4 regions of the Micromonospora sp. NPDC049903 genome follow, and region 3 is predicted to be linked to each of the others. Evidence: riboswitches for the same ligand, from Rfam matches in the RefSeq annotation. Region 3 holds a riboswitch; each other region holds the start of a gene.
What was found. Region 3 has a riboswitch for cobalamin ahead of metE (5-methyltetrahydropteroyltriglutamate--homocysteine S-methyltransferase). Riboswitches for the same ligand answer to the same signal wherever they lie in the genome.

Region 1: linked by a shared signal. The riboswitch ahead of bluB (5,6-dimethylbenzimidazole synthase) and the one ahead of metE (5-methyltetrahydropteroyltriglutamate--homocysteine S-methyltransferase) in region 3 are both predicted to bind cobalamin.
Region 2: linked by a shared signal. The riboswitch ahead of ACIBO1_RS17125 (peptidase) and the one ahead of metE (5-methyltetrahydropteroyltriglutamate--homocysteine S-methyltransferase) in region 3 are both predicted to bind cobalamin.
Region 4: linked by a shared signal. The riboswitch ahead of ACIBO1_RS19380 (energy-coupling factor ABC transporter permease) and the one ahead of metE (5-methyltetrahydropteroyltriglutamate--homocysteine S-methyltransferase) in region 3 are both predicted to bind cobalamin.

What each region holds. Positions count from the first base shown of each region.
Region 1 covers NZ_JBITKL010000011.1:16,821-22,096, reverse strand. The annotation lists gene ACIBO1_RS18360 (hypothetical protein) at 1-400, opposite strand, end outside; gene ACIBO1_RS18355 (hypothetical protein) at 397-981, opposite strand; gene ACIBO1_RS18350 (TetR/AcrR family transcriptional regulator) at 1,092-1,700, opposite strand; gene ACIBO1_RS18345 (MalY/PatB family protein) at 1,759-2,916, opposite strand; cobalamin riboswitch at 2,985-3,187, shown strand; gene bluB (5,6-dimethylbenzimidazole synthase) at 3,227-3,862, shown strand; gene ACIBO1_RS18335 (VOC family protein) at 3,884-4,621, opposite strand; gene ACIBO1_RS18330 (SipW-dependent-type signal peptide-containing protein) at 4,781-5,276, shown strand, end outside.
Region 2 covers NZ_JBITKL010000009.1:235,778-241,053, forward strand. The annotation lists gene ACIBO1_RS17120 (hypothetical protein) at 125-619, opposite strand; gene ACIBO1_RS17125 (peptidase) at 655-1,710, opposite strand; cobalamin riboswitch at 1,810-1,939, opposite strand; gene ACIBO1_RS17130 (DUF4240 domain-containing protein) at 2,042-2,581, shown strand; gene ACIBO1_RS17135 (hypothetical protein) at 2,957-4,264, shown strand; gene ACIBO1_RS17140 (Crp/Fnr family transcriptional regulator) at 4,360-5,127, opposite strand.
Region 3 covers NZ_JBITKL010000018.1:28,554-33,829, forward strand. The annotation lists gene ACIBO1_RS23490 (ABC transporter ATP-binding protein) at 1-622, opposite strand, end outside; gene ACIBO1_RS23495 (ABC transporter substrate-binding protein) at 619-1,605, opposite strand; gene ACIBO1_RS23500 (FecCD family ABC transporter permease) at 1,631-2,719, opposite strand; cobalamin riboswitch at 2,885-3,098, shown strand; gene metE (5-methyltetrahydropteroyltriglutamate--homocysteine S-methyltransferase) at 3,218-5,276, shown strand, end outside.
Region 4 covers NZ_JBITKL010000012.1:35,022-40,297, forward strand. The annotation lists gene ACIBO1_RS19365 (YncE family protein) at 1-932, shown strand, start outside; gene ACIBO1_RS19370 (roadblock/LC7 domain-containing protein) at 1,122-1,541, shown strand; gene ACIBO1_RS19375 (DUF2267 domain-containing protein) at 1,546-1,950, opposite strand; cobalamin riboswitch at 2,076-2,251, shown strand; gene ACIBO1_RS19380 (energy-coupling factor ABC transporter permease) at 2,281-2,973, shown strand; gene ACIBO1_RS19385 (energy-coupling factor ABC transporter substrate-binding protein) at 2,970-3,299, shown strand; gene cbiQ (cobalt ECF transporter T component CbiQ) at 3,299-4,042, shown strand; gene ACIBO1_RS19395 (energy-coupling factor ABC transporter ATP-binding protein) at 4,039-4,938, shown strand; gene ACIBO1_RS19400 (alpha-glucuronidase) at 4,970-5,276, shown strand, end outside.

The DNA.
Region 1 (5,276 bases), on a different contig from region 3:
GAAGGATCGCCACGAGCGGCACGAAGTGCGCCGCGACGACGACCAGGACGAGAGTGGGGATCAGCCTCGGGTGTCCGGTCGGTATGGCGACGAGGCAGACGCCGCCGATCAGCAGTCCCTGCACGGCGCCGACCCGGTTGAACCGGCGCATCCAGGACGCCGCCAGGCGCCGGGTGACCTGCGGTCGGGGTCGGACCAACCCGACGGCGAGGACGATGGCGGTGAGCACGGTCGCGGCGACGAGCAGCGGGATGCGCGCGGCGGCGGGCACGACGTGTAGGCCGGAGACCGCCCAGAGCAGCGCGAAGCCGGCGAGGACGAGGGTCCCGGTACGGGCCAGGGCGCGCTCGGACACGGCGACGTCATCGGTGCGCGTGCGGGTCTTCCCGGTCTCGGTCATGACGTCCCTTCCGTGGTCGCGGAGCCGGGCAGCAGGTGTCCGAGCAGGAGTTTGAGGATGAGCATCGGTGCCAGCCAGGCGAGTGCCGTCGGGACCGGCGACAGCGTCACCGCCGCGACGAGCAGCACGGTCGAGGCCGCGAACGCGAGTGGGCGTTTCAGCGCCGGTGCGGCGGTGGCGATCAGCACGGCGGCGGCGAGGGTGCCGGCGTAGAGCACGATCGCGGTCGACCACGGGTACGCGGGCAGGACCAACGCGACGACGGGCAGGTGGACGTGGGCCGCCACGAAGACCAGTTGTCGTCGGACGACGTCGGCGCCGGTGTGGAACCGCCTCGATGCGGACACGGTGGCGTTCACGACGGCACCACCGAACAGGTCGAATCCGAGCACCGTCAGCAGGAGGACGATCGGCACCGGGTAGCCGGCAGCGGCGCCCACGGCCCCGGCGATGGTCGCGCCGACACCTGCGGTGAGGTAGCTGAGCCGACTCTCCGCCCGCGTGGCCCCGGGCGCGACGAGCAGGTCGTTGAGCCGCGAGACCGGACCGCGCGGCGGACTCGGGGACGTGGTCGTGGGCATGGCCGCCGTTCGCTCGGAGACGATTGGTGAACTATCGCTCAGCATAGTGAACGTTTGTGCACCCGTCGAGTCGAGGGCCTGCTCGAAGGAGCCCGAGTCGGCGACGTCACTCAGCCCTCGGCCGGGACGGGCTCCTGGATCGCGGTGCCGGAGTAGAGCCGATCGATGGTGTCCCACCAGCGCCGCAGGCCGTCGTGACCCATCGGATCGGTACCAAGCACGTCGGTGATGCGGTCGCGCAGCAGGATGATGGAGAGCTCATGGGCCAGCAGCACGACCGCGAGTTGTGCCCGGTCCACGTCCGGGGCGACCGCGCCCGCGTCGGCCATCCGGTGCATGAGCGAGTCGGCGAACCCCTGCAGCATCCGGTACGCCTCGACCGAGCGCGACGTGGTGCCGACGAGCAGGTGCGCGAGATACCGGGTGGCCGACGGGGAGGACAGCGCGTCGGCCGACGCGAGGAAACGGTCGGGCGGGCCGGAACCGGCTGTCTCGGCGAGTGCCTCCAGTGCGTTGCCCAACACGCCCAGCACGTGCGCGTCGACGGCGGCGACCAGGCCCTCACGCGACCCGTAGTGCTTGATGATGAGCGACTGCGAGACTCCCGCGCGCTCCGCTACCTGCTTGAGCGACGCGGCCGCCGGCCACTGTTCGCCGAAGAGTTCCAGGGCGGTGTCCCGAATGATCGCCTTGGCGGTGCGATCCTCCGGTGCATACATGTTCACCACAGTAGCAATCCCGGCGTGCGGTGCGAACGGGCCGGCAGTGGCACCGGCGTCAGGTCAGTGCCTCGGCCATCCGCCGCACGCCTTCAGTGATCAGCTCGGGGGTGGTGCCGAGGTTGAATCGCGCGTGTCCCGCTCCCCCGGTACCGAAGACAGGGCCGGGACTGAGCGCCACCCGGCCGCGATCGAGGAAGGTCGCGGCGGGGTCGTCGCCGAGACCGAGGGCGCGGCAGTCGAGCCAGGCCAGGTAGGTGCCCTCGCCAGGGCGGTAACGGACCGTCGGAAGGTGTTCGGCCAGCAGCCGGGTGAGGAGGCGACGGTTCTCGTCGAGGTCGTCCACGAGGGCGTCGAGCCATCCGACGCCGTCTCGCAGGGCGGCGACGTGGGCCAGCACACCGACGTGGCTGGGCCCCTCGTTGACCCAGGCGGGGATGCGGGCGAGATCGTCGGCCGCAGCGGGTCCGGCGATGGCGACGGCGGCCTTGAGCCCCGCCAGGTTCCAGGCCTTGGACGCGGAGATGACCGAGAAGGCGTTCTCGGCGCCGGGCACGCTCAGGTACGGCGTGAACCCGGCCCCGGTCAGCACCAGCGGCGCATGGATCTCGTCGACCACCACACGGACACCATGCCGGCCCGCCAGCGCGGCGACCTCGGCGAGTTCGTCGGCGGTGTGCACCGTGCCGGTCGGGTTGTGCGGGCTGCACAGCAGGTACGCGGGCCGGGAGCCACGTTCCGCCGCGCGCCGGAACGCCTCGTCCAGGACCGCCATGTCGATCCGGCCGTCCTCGCCGAGCGGGGCCTCCTCGATGGATCGACCGGTACGCCCCACGACCTGGTAGAACGGCGCGTAGACCGGGCAGTTGACCACGACGGCGTCGGTCGGACCACAGATCACGTCGAGGACCTCGACGATGCCGCTCATCACGTCCGGAACCATCGTGGTGCGGTCCACCGCGATGCCGTCGAAGTCCCACCGGTCGCGGGCGAAGTGGGCGAGCGCCTCGGCGTAGTCGGTGCCGGTGGGGTAGCCCGTGTCGCCGCGCCGGACGGCCTCGGTGATCGCGTCGACGACCGACCCGGCCAGCGGCGCGTCCAGCTCCGCCACGAACATCGGAAGCACGTCGCTCGGGTAGGCGCGCCACTTCTCGCTCGTCCGCTTCCGCAGCTGGTCCAGAGTGAGCTGCCGCAGGGGTGTGGTCTCGGAGGTCACGACACCGAGACTAGTGACTCGATCTTCCGGCAGCGCCGACGGACGACGGTGTCCGGTAGGGTGCTCGGCGGCACGAACTGTTGCGAGGTGCCCCACCCGTGGTGGGGAGAATCGGGAAGCCGGTGAGAGTCCGGCACGGGCCCGCCGCGGTGACCGGGGAGCTGCCGCCCACGCGCGTCACGCGCAGCCACTGGCCCTGCCGGGCTGGGAAGGCGGGCGGTGAGGTGACGATCCGGAAGTCCGAAGACCGGCCTCGCGCCTGGTTGCCCTGCGCTGTGGCCAGGGCCTGGAGCGCAGCGGGAGCCTGCCCATGATCAACGAAGTGTACGAGGTCATCCACGCCCGTCGGGACGTACGCGGTCAGTTCACCGGCGCGCCGATCCCGGCCGAGGTCCTCGATCGGGTGCTGGCCGCCGCGCACGCCGCGCCCAGCGTCGGCCTGTCGCAGCCGTGGGACTTCATCCTGGTCCGCGATTCCGCGCTGCGGGCGGAGTTCCACCGCCACGTGCAGCAGGAGCGGGACGTCTTCGCCGCGACCCTGGACGGGGAGGAGGCGCGCCGGTTCGGCACGATCAAGATCGACGGGGTGCTGGAGTCGACCCTGTCGGTCGTGGTGACGTACGACCCGGACCGGGGGTCCCCGGCGGTGCTGGGTCGGCACGCCATCGCCGACGCCGGCCTGTACTCGGTGTGTCTGGCCATCCAGAACCTGTGGCTGGCGGCCACCGCCGAGGGGCTCGGCGTGGGCTGGGTGTCGTTCTACCGGGAACCGTTCGTGCGGGACCTGCTGCGGATCCCGGCGGGTGTCCGCCCGGTGGCCTGGCTGTGCCTGGGTCCGGTCACCCACCTGGAGCAGGTGCCGGACCTGGAACGACACGGCTGGCGGCAGCGCCGTCCCTGGCGGGCAGCGGTGCACCGGGACCGCTGGGAGCCGGCGGGCCACTGACCCCGACGGCGTAAGGGTGCGTCAGCTCGGGGCGAGGAGGCAGAACTCGTTGCCCTCCGGGTCGGCCATGACCGTCCACGGCAGATCGTCGCGGCCCACGTCCACGGTGGAGGCGCCGAGAGCCCGCAGCCTGGCCGCCTCGCCCTGCGGGTCGTCACCGGGGTACGGGCGGACGTCGAGGTGGACCCGGTTCCAGCCGGTCTTCACGTCGGGCGTACGCAGGAACTGCAGGTACGGACCCACGTCCGCAGCGGAGCGCAGGACCGCTGCGCGGTCGGTAACCTCGTGCAGACGCCAGTCCATGGCGGTGCTCCAGAAGTCGGCCATGGCGCGCGGGTCCGCGCAGTCGACCACGACGGCGGCGACCGGTCCGACGTCCCGGTGGGCCGGTCGCGGGTCCAGGACGCAGAACTCGTTGCCCTCCGGGTCGGCCATGACCGTCCACGGGACGTCGCCCTGTCCCACGTCGGCGAGGGTGGCGCCGAGATTTTTCAGGCGCGCGACCGTCTCGGCGTGGTGGTCCGCCGAGGTGGTGGCGAGGTCGAGGTGCACGCGGTTCTTCACCGTCTTGGGTTCCGAGGAGACGACGAGGTCGACGAAGACGGCGATCGGGTCGGGATAGGCGACGCCCTCGGGTTCGAGGTTGGTGACGCCGGGCTCCTCGCTGGAGATCCCCCAGCCGAGCGTCTCCGCCCAGAAACCGCCCAGCGCGGAGTCGTCCCGGGCCTTCATGTTGATCTGTACGAGCCGTGTTGCCATCCGGCGATGCTAGCGGCAACGCGACACGAATTCGATTCACTTGATGCTGGCCGATACACCTCCGTGAAGTTTTGGGCGTTATGACTGGGTTGTCCGCATTGGAGTTCTATCGTGTCCCTGCGTGACAGCACGCCAACGGGGTTGCACGAGGAGGACAAGGTGAATGGACCGACAGGGATGACGACGGGCGAGTCGAGCAGTCGAGGAAACCGTCGCAAGCTCAAGGCGATTCTGGCCGGAGGGATCGCGCTCGGCCTCGGCGCGACGATCACCCTCGCCGCCTGGAACGACTCCGAGTACGCCTCGGGCACGTTCACCGCCGGTAGCTTCAGCATGGAGGGCAGCACGGACGGCACCACCTACGCCGAGCACCCCACGGCCGGCACGGCGGCGTCGTTGGCCTTCAGCACCGGCTTCGACAACATGAGCCCGGACGACGTGGTCGCCGCACCGTTCGCGGTGCGCCTGACCGCGGCGACGACGTACGACGCGACCGTCACGGTGGCGTCGGCCACCCCCGCGCCGCCCGCCTTCGCCGGCCTCACGTACGGGATCGCGACCGTCCCGACGTTCGGCGACTGTGCTCCGACACCCACGACTCCGACCTGGATCGTGGCCGAGGGCACCGCACTCGACTCGGTGGCCGGCGCGGTGT
Region 2 (5,276 bases), on a different contig from region 3:
CGAACGGGACGCATTCAGTTGTGGCCCGGCACGCCGGGTGTCGACACCGTACCGCCCGGTCGCCCTACGGCGCCAGACGGCGTCGACACCCGGCGGGCGCGCGACCCGTCAGGCTATCCGCAGGTCAGGGGGCGGTGATGCTGGGTGCCGTGCCGGTGCCGAAGGACCATCCCTCGACCGTTCCCGGTGCCGGGTTGTAGCTGGTCGCGCCCAGCGTGCTGTAGGTCCAGGCCGCACCGCTGCCGGAGGCGTGCCAGTAGGACCAGTACGCGCTGGCCGGCGGGGTGTTCACGCAGGGCTCGGTGGCGGCGGTCGGCTGGCCGTTGATCCGGCAGATGAACGCCAGGCCCCATCGTTGGGTGCCGGTCACCGCGAAGCCCGCGCCCTGGAGGGCGGCCAGCCCGGTGGCCGGGTCGCCGAGCGCGCACGCCACCTGGACGCCGCCGCCGAGCGGTCCGTAGTCGACCACGACGGTGACCCCCGTCGTGCCGGTGCAGGCGGCGGCGTGGGCGGCGCGCGGCGACGGTTCGACGGCGATCAGGCCGAGCGCGACGACGGCCGCTGCCAACAGGCCGGCGAACCACCGGCGGACGGGACTCTGGACATGGGACATGGGCACTCCTTCGGCTCGGGGAACGGGGATCGGTGTGCGGATCAACGGCAGGGCAGGGTGGGTGCGCCGGGGTCGGCGGTGGCGGCGGAGAGCCGCGCGTACCCGGTGCCGGTGATACCGAGGACGGCCTGGGCGGTGGCGCGGGTGGCGGTGCCCGGGTCGAAGACGCCGCCGTCGAAGTCCACGGCACCCCGGTCGGCCGCCGGCCCGGCGCAGCCGACCTGCAACCCGGTCAGGAAGACCCGGGCCCGCAGCCAGGCCACCGGCCGACCGCCGTCGCGCAGCGCCTGCGCCGCCAGGCCGGTGCTGTTGGCGTTGGCGATCCCGTCGGCGTTGGCGAACCCGCCGTCGACCCGCTGCACCGACACCAGCCAGCGCAGTGCCCCGGCGGCATCGGAGTGCCGACCGGCGGCCCGCAACGCCTGCGCCGTGAGGGCGGTGGCGTCCACGTCGGAGCTACAGACCGACTGCGCCGGCAGCACCGGGTAACCACCGTCCGGGCACCGGGTGCCGGCCAGCCACCCGGCGGCCGACGGCGGCACCCCCGCTGCGGTCCGACGCAACGCGAGAATCGCGAAGGACTGGCTGAACGTGTTGCTGTAGTCGCCCCACGCCGACCGGTCGGTGAACCGGCCGTCGGGCGCCTGCAACCCGCGCAGCCGGGCGACCAGGTCCACCCCGCCGACGTCGGTCGGGTCGCCGCCGCGTACCGCGACGGCGAGGGCGAGCTTGGCGGTCGCGCCCGCGTACGCCTCGGTGGTGCCGTTGCCGACGTAGCCGTCGCGGACGTCCGGCCGGGTGACCCAGGCCAGCGCCGACGCGCCGAAGTCGTCGGCGACACCGGCGGCGGCGAAGGCGAAGACCGCGTCGAGGGTCAACCCCTGGTCCGGGTACGCGACGCCGTCGAAGACGGTCTCGAATCGTTCCCCGTCGACCAGTTGGCGGGCCAGCCAACCGGCGGCCGCGTCGGAGCGGACGCTGCCCACCTGGGCGGGGGCGGCGATCGCCGGGCCGGTGAGTGTCAGGGTGAGGGTGAGGGCGGCGAGTACGCCGCAGAGGAGGGTGAGCAGGCGGTACCGGCTCAGGCGGACGACCATCGGGGCGCGCCTTTCCGGCCCGGCGGTCGTCAGGAACCCGGCCCGCCCGTCAGAACGTGGCTGGCCGGCCTCCGACCCGTGGGCCACGACGGGTGAGGAGCAGGGACTCGCGGGCACGTCGGGTATTCGGGCTCGCCACCGGGGTATCCCCCGGCGGCCTACCGTTGCGGGCCAGCGCCGGACTTCGACCGGACTTCCCCCACACGTGACCGCGGATGTGGAATTGTCGGGCCAGTCTGTCGACCCCCACCGTCGCTGTCAATGTGCGACGGCTCGCACGCCGTGCGTCACGTCCGCTCCCGATGTCGGTGCTCGGGGCTATCGTCCGGCCATGACGAATAGTGATCTTGAGGTTCCCCCGACGCTGCCGACGGCCGAGGAGGAGGACCGTTTCTGGGCGCTGGTGGAGCAGGCGTGGGCCGCGCTGGGGCCGGAGCCGGCGGCCCTACGCCGCGCCCTGGTCGGCCGCGACCCCGCGCACGACGACGGGTACGCCATCGACCGGTGGCTCGACCCGTTCGTCGCCGAGCTGCGCCGACTCTCCGCCGACCTGTCCCGCACCGAGCTGGTCGCCCTCGACCGGGTCGTGGAGCGCAAGCTGTACGACATCGACCGCGCCGACATCCACGAGATCACCGACGGTTCCGACGACGGCTTCCTGTACGCGCGTGGGTACATCGTGGCGCTGGGTCGGGAGTTCTATGAGGCGGTCAAGGCGAATCCGGTGACGGCGGTGCCCGACGCCGGCTGCGAGGGCTTCTGCTACCTCTTCTCCCACCTGCATCACGAGCGGTTCGGCGACTGGCCGGACACCGGCTCGGGGATCAGCCGGGAGTCGTGCATGAATCCGGCCGGCTGGGCCGACGCGTAGCTCGCGGGTCGGCACGACCAGGACGCCACCGGATCGGCGTCGCTTGTGAAGTATGTTCGGTTCGACTCCCTCAATGCCACACACACGCTATCGGCGTATGCACATAAGTGAGCAGACGATCTCTCCCGCGACCGGCACCGTAGTGCTGCCCGATGTCGCGAGGGAGGTGATTCTCATGAAGAAGCTCACGGTTCGCCGGCTGGAGTCGGTGAAGACCAGCGCTGTCGCCGCTGCGTGTGTCGTCTCCTGACGGTGACACACCTGAAGGCCGGCACCCGGACGGCAACTCCGGGTGCCGGCCTTCAACGACCCGGATGAGATGAGCGAAAAGGACGACTGACCATGGCCGGCTACCCACCAGACACACTTGTCCGAGTGCGCCCGTTCGACCACCGAGCGGAGGGCGACACCGTCATCATCGGCGACGTCGAGCGACAGGTGTTCCTGTCGATTCCCGCCGAAGGGCTGGATCTGCTCCACTCGCTGGCCGCCGGCAACTCGGTGGGCGAGGCGGTCCGCCAGTACGAACAGAAGTACTCCGAGACGCCCGACATCACCGACTTCCTCGACGCCCTGGGCGACGAGGGCTTCGTCGAGGTCGACGGCGAGGCCGCCACACCCGGCCCCGCCCCGGCCCCCGCCCCGGCCGCGACGTCCCGCCCCCGGCGCAGCTGGAGCCTGAACTGGCTCAGCCCGACGGTGGCCCGCCGCATGGTCAGCCTCCCCGTGCTGCTGCTCTGCGTCCTGATCATCGCGGGTGGCGTGTACCTCGCCGCGGACGATCCCGACCTGCTGCCGACGCCCGGCGAGACGCTGCTGTTCCCGATCCACTTCGCGGCGCTGACCTGGGCGACGTTCATCCTCACCCTGGTCGGGGTCGCGATCCACGAGGCCGCGCACATGGTCGCGGCGCGGGCGGCGGGCGTACCGTCGCGGCTCGTCATCGGCAACCAGATGTACATCCTGGTGGTCCAGACCGACATGAGCACGATCTGGATGGCGCCGAAGCGGCAGCGCTTCGTCGCGTTCATCGCCGGAACCCTGGTGGACGGTGTGCTCGCCTCGTCCTTCGTCTTCGCCCTCTGGGCGGGCCGGCAGGGCTACCTGCAACTGCCGGAGTGGGGCGCGCTGCTGCTCACGGCACTGCTGTTCACGTACCTGGTCCGGATCATCTGGCAGACGTTCCTGTTCCTGCGGACCGACGGCTACTACATCGTCGCCACCGCGCTCGGTTGCCGGAACCTGATGTCCGACACCGAGGACTACCTGCGCAACCTGGTCGCGCGGATGGTGCGGCGCACGCCCCGGGTGGACCAGTCCGGCCTGCCCCGGCGGGAGATGCGTGTGGTGCGCTGGTACGCCCTGGCGTGGATCGGCGGGCGGTTCATGGCCCTGCTCACCCTGATCTTCGTCGGGATCCCGCTGCTGTGGGGCTTCATCTACCAGTTCCTGCTCTTTGTCTCCGGGCAGGACTCCATGATGGGGTCGCTGGACTTCGTCACCATCGCGGTGATCAGCTTCCTGCTCGACGGGGGTGGGCTGCTGCTGTGGGGCCGCAGCCTCTATCAGAACGCGCGGGAGCGGCGTCGCCGGCACGACGTCCGGTCGGCCCGGGAGCAGGCCCGCTCCGCCACCCCGAGCACCGCGACCCCGACGGTCGTGGAGCCGAGCGGCCAGCAGTGACCCTTCGCTTCCGCCGACTCCCACTCGCGGCCGACCGTGGTCGCGGGTGGGAGTCGGCGGCGTACGGGTGCCGGCCGGTGGATGGCGGGTGGCGCTCAGGCGACGGCGTCGGGGCGGCCCAACCGGCCCGACCCCAGGCCCATCCGCTCCATCAGGTAGTCGACGATCAGGCGCGGGTCGGCGTGAATGGCGCCGCACGGCGTTCTCCGGATCATCCCGCGATCGGTGAAGCGTTGCAGGAACAGCCCGACCCGGGAGCGGGTCGTGCCGATCATCGCGGCGTAGTCCTCGTGGCGCAGCTTGAGGCCGATGCGGATGCTGCGGCCGGACGCGGTGCCGAACCCCTGCGCCAGGTCGAGAAGTCGCATCGCCAGACGCGCCTCGCAGTCGGATGTGGTGTGTTGTAACAGCAGCGAGCGGTGCCGGCGCGCTTTCAACATCTGGCTGCGCAGCCACACGTCGCAGATGTTCGCCTCGTCGAGCAGGTCCCGCATGGCGACGTTTTCGAGCACGATCAGATTCGTGTCGACCACGGCGGCGGGAATGTACTGGTTCGGCATTCCGGGAAGCGAGTCCTCGCCGAAGTACTCGTTCTTCGACAACATGTCGATAATGGTTCGGCGGCCGGTCGGAGAATAGTGCTCCAGGAATATCGCGCCACTGTCGATGAAATAGACACGGCCGTCCGCGCCGTCCGTCTGCAACAGCTCGCCGGCCGCGAGCGCGACCCGCCGGGCCGCCACGGGGTGCGCATAGAGAGCGGATCGCACGCCCTTCATCAGGCGGAGCGTCAGCTCGGATCCGCGCGGCACGAGCATGTCGTCCAGGACACTCGTGGCGGTCCGCGTGCTGGCCAGGGTCATCTCCGTTCACCGTCCCGATGTCTCGTCAGCGCGGTGGGTGCCCAGGGATCGCGCCGGATCATCAATGATCTTGGCGTCCGTTCCTGATACGCTAGCGAGTCGCCCGGCCGCCCGTCAGTCGCGCGTTTTACCGGCACCGGCGGACCGAA
Region 3 (5,276 bases):
CGAGCAGCACCAGGTCGTCGCAGTATCGGGCGGCCAGGTTGAGATCGTGCAGCACGACGACCGAGCAGGTGCCCAGCGTGCGGACCAGGTGCAGGATCTCGTGCTGGTAGCGGATGTCGAGATGGTTGGTGGGCTCGTCGAGCAGCAGGTGGGTGGCCTGCTGGGCGAGCGCGCGGGCGATCAGCACCCGCTGTCGCTCCCCGCCGGAGAGCTGGGCGAACGCCCGCCCGCTCAGGTGCGTGGCACCGACCCGGCTCAGACAGCCGGCGGCGATCTCGTGGTCGGCCCGACCGGCCCGCTGGAACGTCGACAGGTGCGGTCCCCGGCCGAGCAGCACCAGCTCCGCCACGGTCAGGGCGGTCTCCCCGCCGGTCTCCTGCACGACCACGGCCAGCCGCCGCGCGGCCTCCCGGGCGGGCAGGGTGGACAGCGTGTCGCCGTCCACCGTGACCTGACCGGTCCGGCTGCGCAGGGCGCCGTAGAGCAACCGCAGCAGCGTGGTCTTGCCGCTGCCGTTGGGTCCGATCAGACCGAGGACCCGACCCGGCCGGGCCGTCACGCTGACCCCGTCGATGACCGGGTTCGCGCCGTAGCGCCAGGTGACGCCGGTCGCCTCGATCACGGCTGCTCCCGGAACCGCTGCACGATCCGCTCGAGGCCGTCGATCGACAGCGGCGTCGGCGGCTCGGTGAAGTTGAACAGCTGCGTCATGACCTGGCCGTTGCGGACCGCGTTGAGCTGCTGTGCGCCCGGCAGTCCGGTGAGCCCCTGCTCGACGGCCCGGGGGTCGCCGTCGCCGTAGAGCAGGATCAGCACGTCCGGGTTGCGGCCGAGCAGTTCCTCGACGGTGACCTCGAAGACCCGATCCTTGACGTCGCCGAAGACGTTGCGGAAACCGGCGGCCTCCAACTGCGGATGGGCCATGCTCCCGGTGCCGTACGCGTACGTGGTGCCGCCGCCGACGGTCGGGTAGAGCACCGCCGCGGTACGCCCGGACGAGTCGCCCGCCTCGGCCTGGACCTTCGTCATCCGGTCCTTGAGCGCGGTGACCGCAGTCGTCGCCTCGGCCTGGCGGCCGAACACCCGGCCGTACGTCTCCATCTGCCGGTAGATGTCGTCGAAGCTCGGTACGGCGGTGCTGTCCGGGCACATCGCCGGCTCCTCCAGCAGCGGGATGTCCACCGCCTCCAGGGTGTCGCGGGAGAGGTTGTCGACCTCGCCGAGGACCAGGTCGGGCTCCTGGCTGATCACCACCTCCTTGGAGATCTGGAGGTGGCCGCTGGTGTCGGTCTTGTCGGTCAGCAGCGGGATCCGGTCCAGCTCGGCCTGGGTCTCCGCGTCGTAGTACTCCTTCGGGTACTGCCCGGCGCGGGCGGTGGCCCGGTCCAGGACGCCGAGCGCGTGCAGGTACGGCACGGCGGCGCTCTTGAGCAGCACGACCCGCTGGGGAGGAGCGTCGAAGGTGACGTCCACGCCGCAGTTGGTCACCGTGACCGGATAGCCGGGACCGGCCTCGGTCGGCCCGTCGGCGGCGCCGCCGCACCCGGCGACGAGCAGCACGCACGCGGAGGCGGCGGCGGTGGCGAGGCGGGTTGCCTTCAACATCGGTTCTCCTTGACGGGTGGGCTCTTCAGGCACCGGAGGCGTGCAGACGGCGGATCAGGACCAGCAGGAAGGGAGCGCCGAGCAGGGAGGTGATGATGCCGATCGGGATCTCCTGCGGCGCCAGCAGCACCCGGGCCAGCACGTCGGCCCAGACCAGCAGGATCGCCCCGAGCAGCGCGGCCACCGGCACCACGCGGACGTGCGGCGCGCCGACGATGCGCCGGGCCAGGTGTGGCACGACCAGGCCGACGAACCCGATGCTGCCGGCGGCGGAGACCAGGATGCCGACGCTGAGCGAGACCAGCACGAGCAGCCGGAGCCGGAACCGGTCCGGCGAGACGCCCAGGGTGTGCGCGGTCTCGTCGCCGATGGCCAGGACGTCGAGTCGCCGCCCGACGACGGTCAGGTAGCCGATGGTGCCGATCAGCACCACCGCGGCGATCAGCAGCAGGGCGTTCCAGCGGGCCAGACCCAGCGACCCGAGGAGCCAGAACATCACCGACCGGGCGCCCTCGGCGGACCCGGAGGCGAAGATCAGGAAGCTGGTGGTGGCGTACAGCGCGTACCCGACGGCGACTCCGGCCAGCAGCAGCCGGATGGAGGTGACCCGGCCGCCGCTGCGCGCGATCAGGAAGACCAGCAGCGACGCGCCGAGCGCGCCGACGAACGCGCTGGTGGAGAGCGCGTACTGGCCGAAGCCGGCACCCGCGCCGAACAGGATCGCGGCGGCCGCGCCGCTGGAGGCGCCGGAGTTGATCCCGAGCAGGTACGGGTCGGCGAGCACGTTGCGGACCATGGCCTGCAACGCCACCCCGCAGACCGCGAGCCCGGCGCCGACCAGCATGCCGAGCAGGACCCGGGGCAGCCGGACCTGCCAGACGATCGCCTGCTGCGGCCCGGTCCAGGTCACCTCGCCGGGCACCCCGACGAGCTGGTGCCCGATGATCCGGGCCACCGTGAGCGGGGGGATGCCGATCGCCCCGGCGCCGACCGCGACCAGCCCGGTCAGGACCAGGCCGATAGTCAGCGCGAGCAGCCAGAGGCCGGTCCGGCGACGCTGCGCCGCCACGCCGAGCACGTCCGTCCGGCTCGTCGGCAGGGTGGTGACGCTCACCGCACTCCCACGCAAAGTCGTTGTTCTTGCCAAGTCTTTGCAAAAACTAACACCATGATCATGCCAGCGGAAGGCGGATGAGTCGTTGTTCACCCGCCGCTCGACCCGGCGTCGCGGCGCGGACATCACACCGGCGCGACGGTCGTCGGGCGCGATCCGGACGCTAGGATCCGAGACGGTACTGGTTCGCCCCGGCCGTCCGGTCGGAGCGTCGTAAGAGGGAACCCGGTGTGAATCCGGGACTGCCCCGCAGCGGTGAGTGGGAACGACCGCCGTCACACGCACTGGACACCTGTCCGGGAAGCGACGGCCAGTAGGAGACCGGCCCAGCCGGTCGCGCCCACGAGTCCGAAGACCTGCCCGTGCCGCGTGCGCAGCCGCGCACGCCGCCGTCGGCCTCGCGGGAGGGCCAGGGCGAGGCCGGTCGTCGCGCCGTGCCCTCCCCAGCCTTCCCCGGAGCCGTACCGCCGGACCTCGAGGGAAGGGAACCCTGGCGACATGACCACTCCGTTCGGCACGAGCACCGTGCTCGGCTATCCGCGCATCGGCCCGCGTCGTGAACTCAAGACCGCGGTCGAGGGCTACTGGGCCGGCCGCGTCGACGAGCCGACCCTGCGGGCCACCGCCGCACAGGTACGCGAACAGACCTGGCGTACGTTGCACGACGCCGGCCTGTCCGCGGTACCGTCCAACACGTTCTCGCTCTACGACCACGTGCTCGACGCGGCCGTCACGGTCGACGCCGTACCCGACCGGTTCCGCCGGCTGGGCCTCGGTGAGCTGGACACCTACTTCGCCATGGCGCGCGGCACCGCACAGGAACCGCCGCTGGAGATGACGAAGTGGTTCGACACCAACTACCACTACCTGGTGCCCGAGATCGGCCCGGACACCGCCTTCGCCGCCCGTGCCGACAAGCCGCTCACCGAGTACGGGCGGGCCCGGGCGCTCGGCATCACCACCCGTCCGGTCCTGGTCGGCCCGGCGACCCTGCTGCTGCTGTCCAAGCCCACCGCCGACGCGCCGGCCGGGTTCCGCCCGTTCGACCGGCTGGACGACCTGGTCGACGTCTACGCCGAGCTGCTGTCCGCGCTCGCCGACGTCGGCGTGCCGTGGGTGCAGCTCGACGAACCGGCGTACGTCGGCGACCGGTCCGACGCCGAGATCCGCGACCTCGGTGCCGCGTACGCCCGGCTCGGCGGGCTGGCCCACCGGCCCCGCCTGTTCGTCGCCGCCTACTTCGGCGAACTCGGCGACGCGCTGCCCGCGCTGCTGGACACGCCGATCGAGGCGATCGGTCTGGACCTGGTCGCCGGGCCCGGCGACCTGGACCGGCTCGCCGGCCACGGCGCGCTGCCGGGCCGGACCGTGGTCGCCGGGCTGGTCGACGGCCGCAACGTGTGGCGGACCGACCTGCGGGCCGCTGCGGCCGTCGGCGCCACCCTCACCGGACTCGCCGACAGCGTGGCCGTGTCCACCTCCTGCTCACTTCTGCACGTGCCGGTGGACCTGGCCGCCGAGACCGACCTCGACCCTCGGCTGCGCGAACGGTTGGCGTTCGCCCGGCAGAAGGTCGACGAGGTGGTCGCGCTCGGTCGGGTGCTGCGCGACGGGGTGGGCGAGTTGCCCGCCGCGCCCCCGCCGGTGCCGTGGCAGTGGCGCGACGACGCGGTCCGCGCCCGCCTGGAGGCGCTGCGGCCCGAGCACACCCGGCGCGGTCCGTACCCGCAGCGCGCCGACGCCCAACGCCGCCGCCTCGGGCTGCCCACGCTGGCGACCACCACCATCGGGTCGTTCCCGCAGACCGAGGCGCTGCGCCGGGCTCGGGCCGAGCACCGGGCCGGTCGCCTCGACGCGGCCGGTTACGCCGAGCGGATGCGGGCCGAGATCGCCGACGTGGTGGCCGAGCAGGAACGGCTCGGGCTGGACGTGCTGGTGCACGGCGAGCCGGAGCGCAACGACATGGTGCAGTACTTCGCCGAACACCTCGACGGCTTCGCCGCCACCGCCCACGGCTGGGTCCAGTCGTACGGCTCCCGGTGCGTACGCCCGCCGATCCTGTACGGCGACGTGACCCGGCGCGTACCGATCACGGTGACCTGGTCCCGCTATGCCCAGTCGCTCACCGACCGGCCGGTCAAGGGCATGCTCACCGGCCCGGTGACCATCCTGGCCTGGTCGTTCGTGCGGGTGGACCAACCGCTGGCGGAGACCGCCCGGCAGGTCGCGCTGGCCCTGCGCGACGAGGCGCGGGACCTGGAGACGGCGGGCATCCGGATCATCCAGGTCGACGAGCCCGCGCTGCGGGAACTGCTGCCGCCGCGCCGTCGGGACCACACCGCCTACCTGGACTGGGCGGTGGCCGCCTTCCGGCTGGCGACCAGCGGCGTCGCCGACGCCACGGCGATCCACACCCACCTGTGCTACTCGGAGTTCGGTGAGGTGCTGCCCGCCATCGACGCCCTGGACGCCGACGTGACCAGCATCGAGGCGTCCCGTTCCCGGATGGAGATCCTCGACGACCTGGCCACCGTCGGCTACACCCGGGGGATCGGGC
Region 4 (5,276 bases), on a different contig from region 3:
CGCAGACCGTCTCCGCCGACGGCACGTGGGTGGCACTGACCACCGAGGCGGTGAGCGTCACCGCAGCGTCTCCGGCCGGGCGGGACGTCACGCCGGTGCTGATCGCCGACGCGGATGGAGTGCGGCAGCGACTACGGCTGCCGGGCAACGTCGTCCCGGAGGCGTTCAGCCACGACCACCGCGGCCTGTTCGTGCTGGAGTGGCTGCCGCCGCAGGCACCGGACCGGTACCGGGTCCGGGTGGTCGACCTCGCCACCGGTGTGGCGGGCCCGTTGCAGACCCGCCTCAAGCAGACGATCCCGGCGGACGCGGAGGAGGAGATGCGCGGCGACGGGCGGCAGGCCGTGCTCGCCCCGGACCGTCGCGTCCTGTACACGCTCTACACCCACCAACCCGATCACCGGCATACCCGGGACCGGATCAGCGGGCGGCCGGGCCGTGACGTCCACGCCTTCGTGCACACGCTGCACCTGCACGAGCGGTGGGCGTTCTGCGTGGACCTGCCGCACCCGTTCGGGGAGGGACCGGCCGACGGGCACGCCATGGCGATCGCCCCGGACGGCTCGCGGTTGTACGTCGCCGACCTCACCTCCGGCACCGTCGCCGAGATCTCCACGGAGGAGCTGACGGTACGCCGCACCGCCGCCGTCCCCGTCGCCTCCGGCCCGGCGTACGCGACGGCGGACGACGATCGACTGTTCCTCGGCGGGGCCGGTGTGGTGCGTACCGTGGATGCCGTCGGTCTGCGGGTCGTTGCCGAACGGCCGGTCGACGCTCCCGTCAGCGGTCTCCTCCTCGGCCCGGACAGCGGTCGCCTCTATGTGGGTGGGCGGGACGCACTGAGATGGCTCGACCCGGCCAGCGGCGCCGAACTGGGTCGTGCCGCGGTGCCCGGCCTGGTGGGGTTGCGTGGCCCGGTGTCGTCGTCCTGAGCGGGCGTCACCGTCGGTCAGAGGAGCGATTCCCGGCGTGATCGTGCCGTCCGACCCGTCCGATTAGGGTGACCAGCGTCGTCGTACGTTAGGAGGATCAGGGAACAGGATCAGGGGGAGTGTCAGCCCCCTGACGCCGGGTCTTCTCTGGTACGAACGTAGGAGTTTCGACGAGAGGACAGCGCCCTTATGACCCATGCCCTGGTCACCGCCGAGAACCTCAACGACGCGCTCGACGACATCGTGGATCGGGTGCCCGGTGCCAAGTTCGCGGTGGTGCTCTCCCCGGACGGCATCATGCTGGGGGCCTCGCGGGGCATCGACGAGGAGATCGCCGAGCAACTGTCCAGTGTGGTCTGTGGTCTCCAGGCGTTGGGTCTGGCCGCCGCCCGACTGTGCGGTGAGGGTGAGCTGCACCAGGTGGTGGTGCAGATGTCGCGGGCGTTCCTGTTCCACGCCACCACCGGCAACGGGGCGATCCTCACCGTCGGTATCGACGGCTCGGCCGAGGTGGGGGACATGGCGTACGAGGTCGCCCTCTTCTGCGCCCGGGCCGGGCATCACCTGCCGGTGTACGTGGAGCCGGCGCCCCACCTGACCGGGCGGTGATCCGCTAGCCGCGGTCGCGCTGCGCGTCGTACGAGGGCGCCGGGTTGGCCACCTGCCACAGTTCGGCCGGCAGGTTCGCGATGACGTCGTCGTAGTCGGCGGGGGCGACGTCATCCCGAATGGTGTCCATCACCGCCCGGATGCCGGCCTCGGCCAGGTCGGGGTCGACGTCGGCCCGGCCGCCGACGCGCTGGACGAACACGTCGAGCCCGAACCGTTCGGCGGTCTCGCTGGGCGCGAACGTGTACGCCCGTAGCCCTTCCGGGAGTTGGTCGGCCAGGTTCCGGGCCTCGCCACCGTCGATCCGCTCGGCCAGCGTGGTCAGGGTGGCGCGCGCGATGGCGGTCGCCTGTTCCGTCGACGCGCCGGTGCGGTTCGCCACGGACTCGATGAACTCGTTCTCGTCCAACCCGCCGGCCCCCTTCTCGCAACGGATCTGGCGTCTACCCGGGAATCGTCGTGACAAACGGCACTCTTCACCCGAGTACGGCCGCTGGGGCATCGATGAGTCTTGTGCGCCGGTGCGCGGAACGGATAACGTCGCGCCGTCGCGGTAATGGGAAGCCGGTGTGAGACCGGCGCGGCCCTCGCCACTGTGACCGGGGAGTTCACTCCGACTTGTACGCCACTGGGTCCGTGGAGGACCTGGGAAGGCCGGAGTTCGCGACGATCCGGGAGCCAGGAGACCGACCCCGACGTGTGATCTCGTCCACGAGGTGTTGGAAGGGGAGGTCGACTCATGCACATCGCTGAGGGCTACCTACCACCGGTGCAGGCGGCGGCATGGTTCGCGGTCTCGACACCGTTCGTCATCCACGGTGCGCGCAACCTGGTCCAGCAGGTCCGCGCGAACCCCGACGCGAAGTTGTTGCTCGGCGCGGCCGGTGCGTTCACCTTCGTCCTGTCGGCGCTGAAGATCCCTTCGGTGACCGGCTCCTGTTCCCATCCGACCGGTGTGGGTCTCGGCGCGATCCTGTTCCGAGCCCCCGTGATGAGTGTGCTCGGCACGATCGTGCTGCTGTTCCAGGCACTCCTGCTGGCCCACGGCGGGTTGAGCACGCTCGGCGCGAACGTCTTCTCGATGGCCATCGTCGGCCCCTGGGTGGCCTTCGGCGTGTACGCGCTGATCCGCCGGCTCGGTGGCGGCCTCGGCATCTCGGTGTTCTTCGCCGCCGCTTTGGCCGACCTGGCGACCTACTGCGTGACCAGTGCCCAGCTCGCGCTGGCCTTCCCCGACCCGGATTCGGGCTTCGTCGGCGCGCTGGCCAAGTTCGGGTCCATCTTCGCGGTCACCCAGATCCCGCTGGCGATCAGCGAGGGGCTGCTCACCGTCCTGGTGGTCCGGTTGCTGGTCCGGGTGAGCCCGCAGGAACTCCGCCGGCTCGGCATTCTGCGCCGTCCGGCCCCGACGACCCAGGGAGCGGTGGCGTGAAGTCGTTCGGCCGGACCAACCTGTTGTTGCTGCTCGCCGTGGTGGCGCTGGCGGTGGCGCCGCTGGTGCTGGGGCTCGGCAGCGGCGAGGAGCCGTTCGCCGGGGCAGACGCCCTCGCCGAGGAGGCGATCGTCAACGACCATCCCGACTACGAGCCGTGGTTCAGCTCGATCTACGAGCCACCGTCGGGTGAGATCGAGTCGGCGTTGTTCGCACTCCAGGCCGCCCTCGGCGCCGGGTTCCTCGGCTACTACTTCGGGGTCGCCCGGACCCGGCAGCGGCTGCGTGGCGAGCAGACCGCGACCGGGGAGAAGACCACCGACTAGTGCTCGCGTTGGACGTGGCGGCGTACGCCAGCCCCTGGCGACGCCGCCACCCGGCGGAGAAGGCCCTGTTGGCTCTGGGGCTGTTGGGCTGCGCGTTGCTCCTGCCACCGTGGCCGGGTGCCCTGGTGGTGGGTCTGACCGCGGCGGCGGCGTTGCTCGGGCCGGCGGCGCTGCCGCCGCGCCTGCTGGTCCGGGCGGCCCGGACCCCGCTGTTGTTCATCCTGACCGGCTCGGTGCCGATGCTGGTGGCGGTCTCCGGCCCGACGCGCGTGCGGTGGGCGCCGGAGGGGCTGGCGACGGCCGCCGCGACCGCCGGTCGGGCCTGCGCCGCCCTGCTCTGCCTGCTGCTGTTCGCCGCCACCACGCCGCTCGCCGACGTGCTGCCCCGACTCCAGCGTCTCGGGGTGCCCAGCGCGGTCACCGAGGTGGCCGCGCTGATCTACCGGATGTTGTTCCTGCTGTTGGAGAGCGTGCACGCGGTGCGGCAGGCCCAGGCGGCCCGGCTGGGTTACCGCACCTGGGCCAGCACCTACCGGTCACTGGCCGGGCAGGCCGGCGCGGTCTTCGTCCGGGCGTTCTCGCTGGCCCGGCGTTGGGAGGAGGGGTTGGCGCTGCGCGGTTACACCGGCTCGTTGGCGGTACGCACCGAGGTGCGGCAACCGTCGGTGGCGTTCCTGGCGACCACCGTGCTGCTGTTGGCGGCGGTGGTGCTGGCCACCCGGCTGCTGGTGGCGCTCGGATGAGCGGCGACCCGCCCCTGGCGAAGCTGCGCGAGGTCAGCGACCCGCCGCTGTTGGAACTGCGCGGGGTCAGCTTCGGGTACGAGGCGGAGCGGCCGGTGCTGACCGACGCCGACCTGCGGGTGCCGGCCGGGCGGCGGATGGCCGTGCTGGGGCCCAACGGCGGTGGCAAGACGACCCTGTTCCGGCTGATGGTCGGCGCGTTGGCCGCCGACGCGGGCACGGTGCTGGTCGGCGGGGTGCCGCTGCGCCGGACCCGGGCCGGGCTGCTCGACGTCCGCCAGCAGGTGCAACTGGTGCTCCAGGACCCGGACGACCAGTTGTTCGCCGCGACCGTCTTCCAGGACGTCTCGTTCGGGCCGGTCAACCTCGGTCTGGACGACGCGCAGGTGCGGCAGCGCTGTGCCGAGGCGCTGGCGGCGTTGGAGATCACCGACCTCGCCGACCGCCCCACCCACCTGCTCTCGTACGGCCAGCGCAAGCGGGTGGCGATCGCCGGGGCGGTGGCGCTGCGGCCCCGGGTGCTGATCCTGGACGAGCCGACCGCCGGGCTCGACCCGTCGGGGGTGGAGGCGCTGCTGCGGACGCTCGACGCCCTGCACCGGGCCGGCACCACGCTGCTGCTCGCCACGCACGACGTGGACCTGGCGTACCGGTGGGCCGACGAGCGGGTGCTGGTGGCGGGTGGCCGGATCCGGCAGGGCGTGACCGGTGCCGAGTTGGGCGGCGGGGACCTGCTCGACGGTGCCGCGTTGACTCCGGCGTGGGCGCCGGTGGTGCACCGGCTGCTGGACCGCGTACCCGACCTGGCCGGTGCCCGGCCACGGACCCCGGTGGAGTTGGCTCGGCTGTTGGACGCTCTGGTCGGTACCGGCCGAAAGGTTCCGGAAGGACCTTGACGCATCGACCAAGATGGTTACGATTTGCGCAATGCGACGGATTCGCCCGGAGCTCACCGGCCCCGACCCGACCGACGTCCATCCCGCCTGGCTGCCGCCGGCCGCGTTTCGCGCCGTCGGTTCCCGGCACACGCTCGTCCACGGCGACGGCCTGCTCGTCGACACGGTGCTGCACGAGGTCCGACTCGCCTGCGCCACGCACGGCGGCACGGTCCGCCGCTCCGCCGACGGCCCACCCGCCCACCTCGTCCTCGCCCTGACCGAGACCGCCGGGCGTCCGGGCGGGACCGCACCCGCGACCGAGCCGTCCGACCGCTCACCGTCCGTCGTGAACGAGG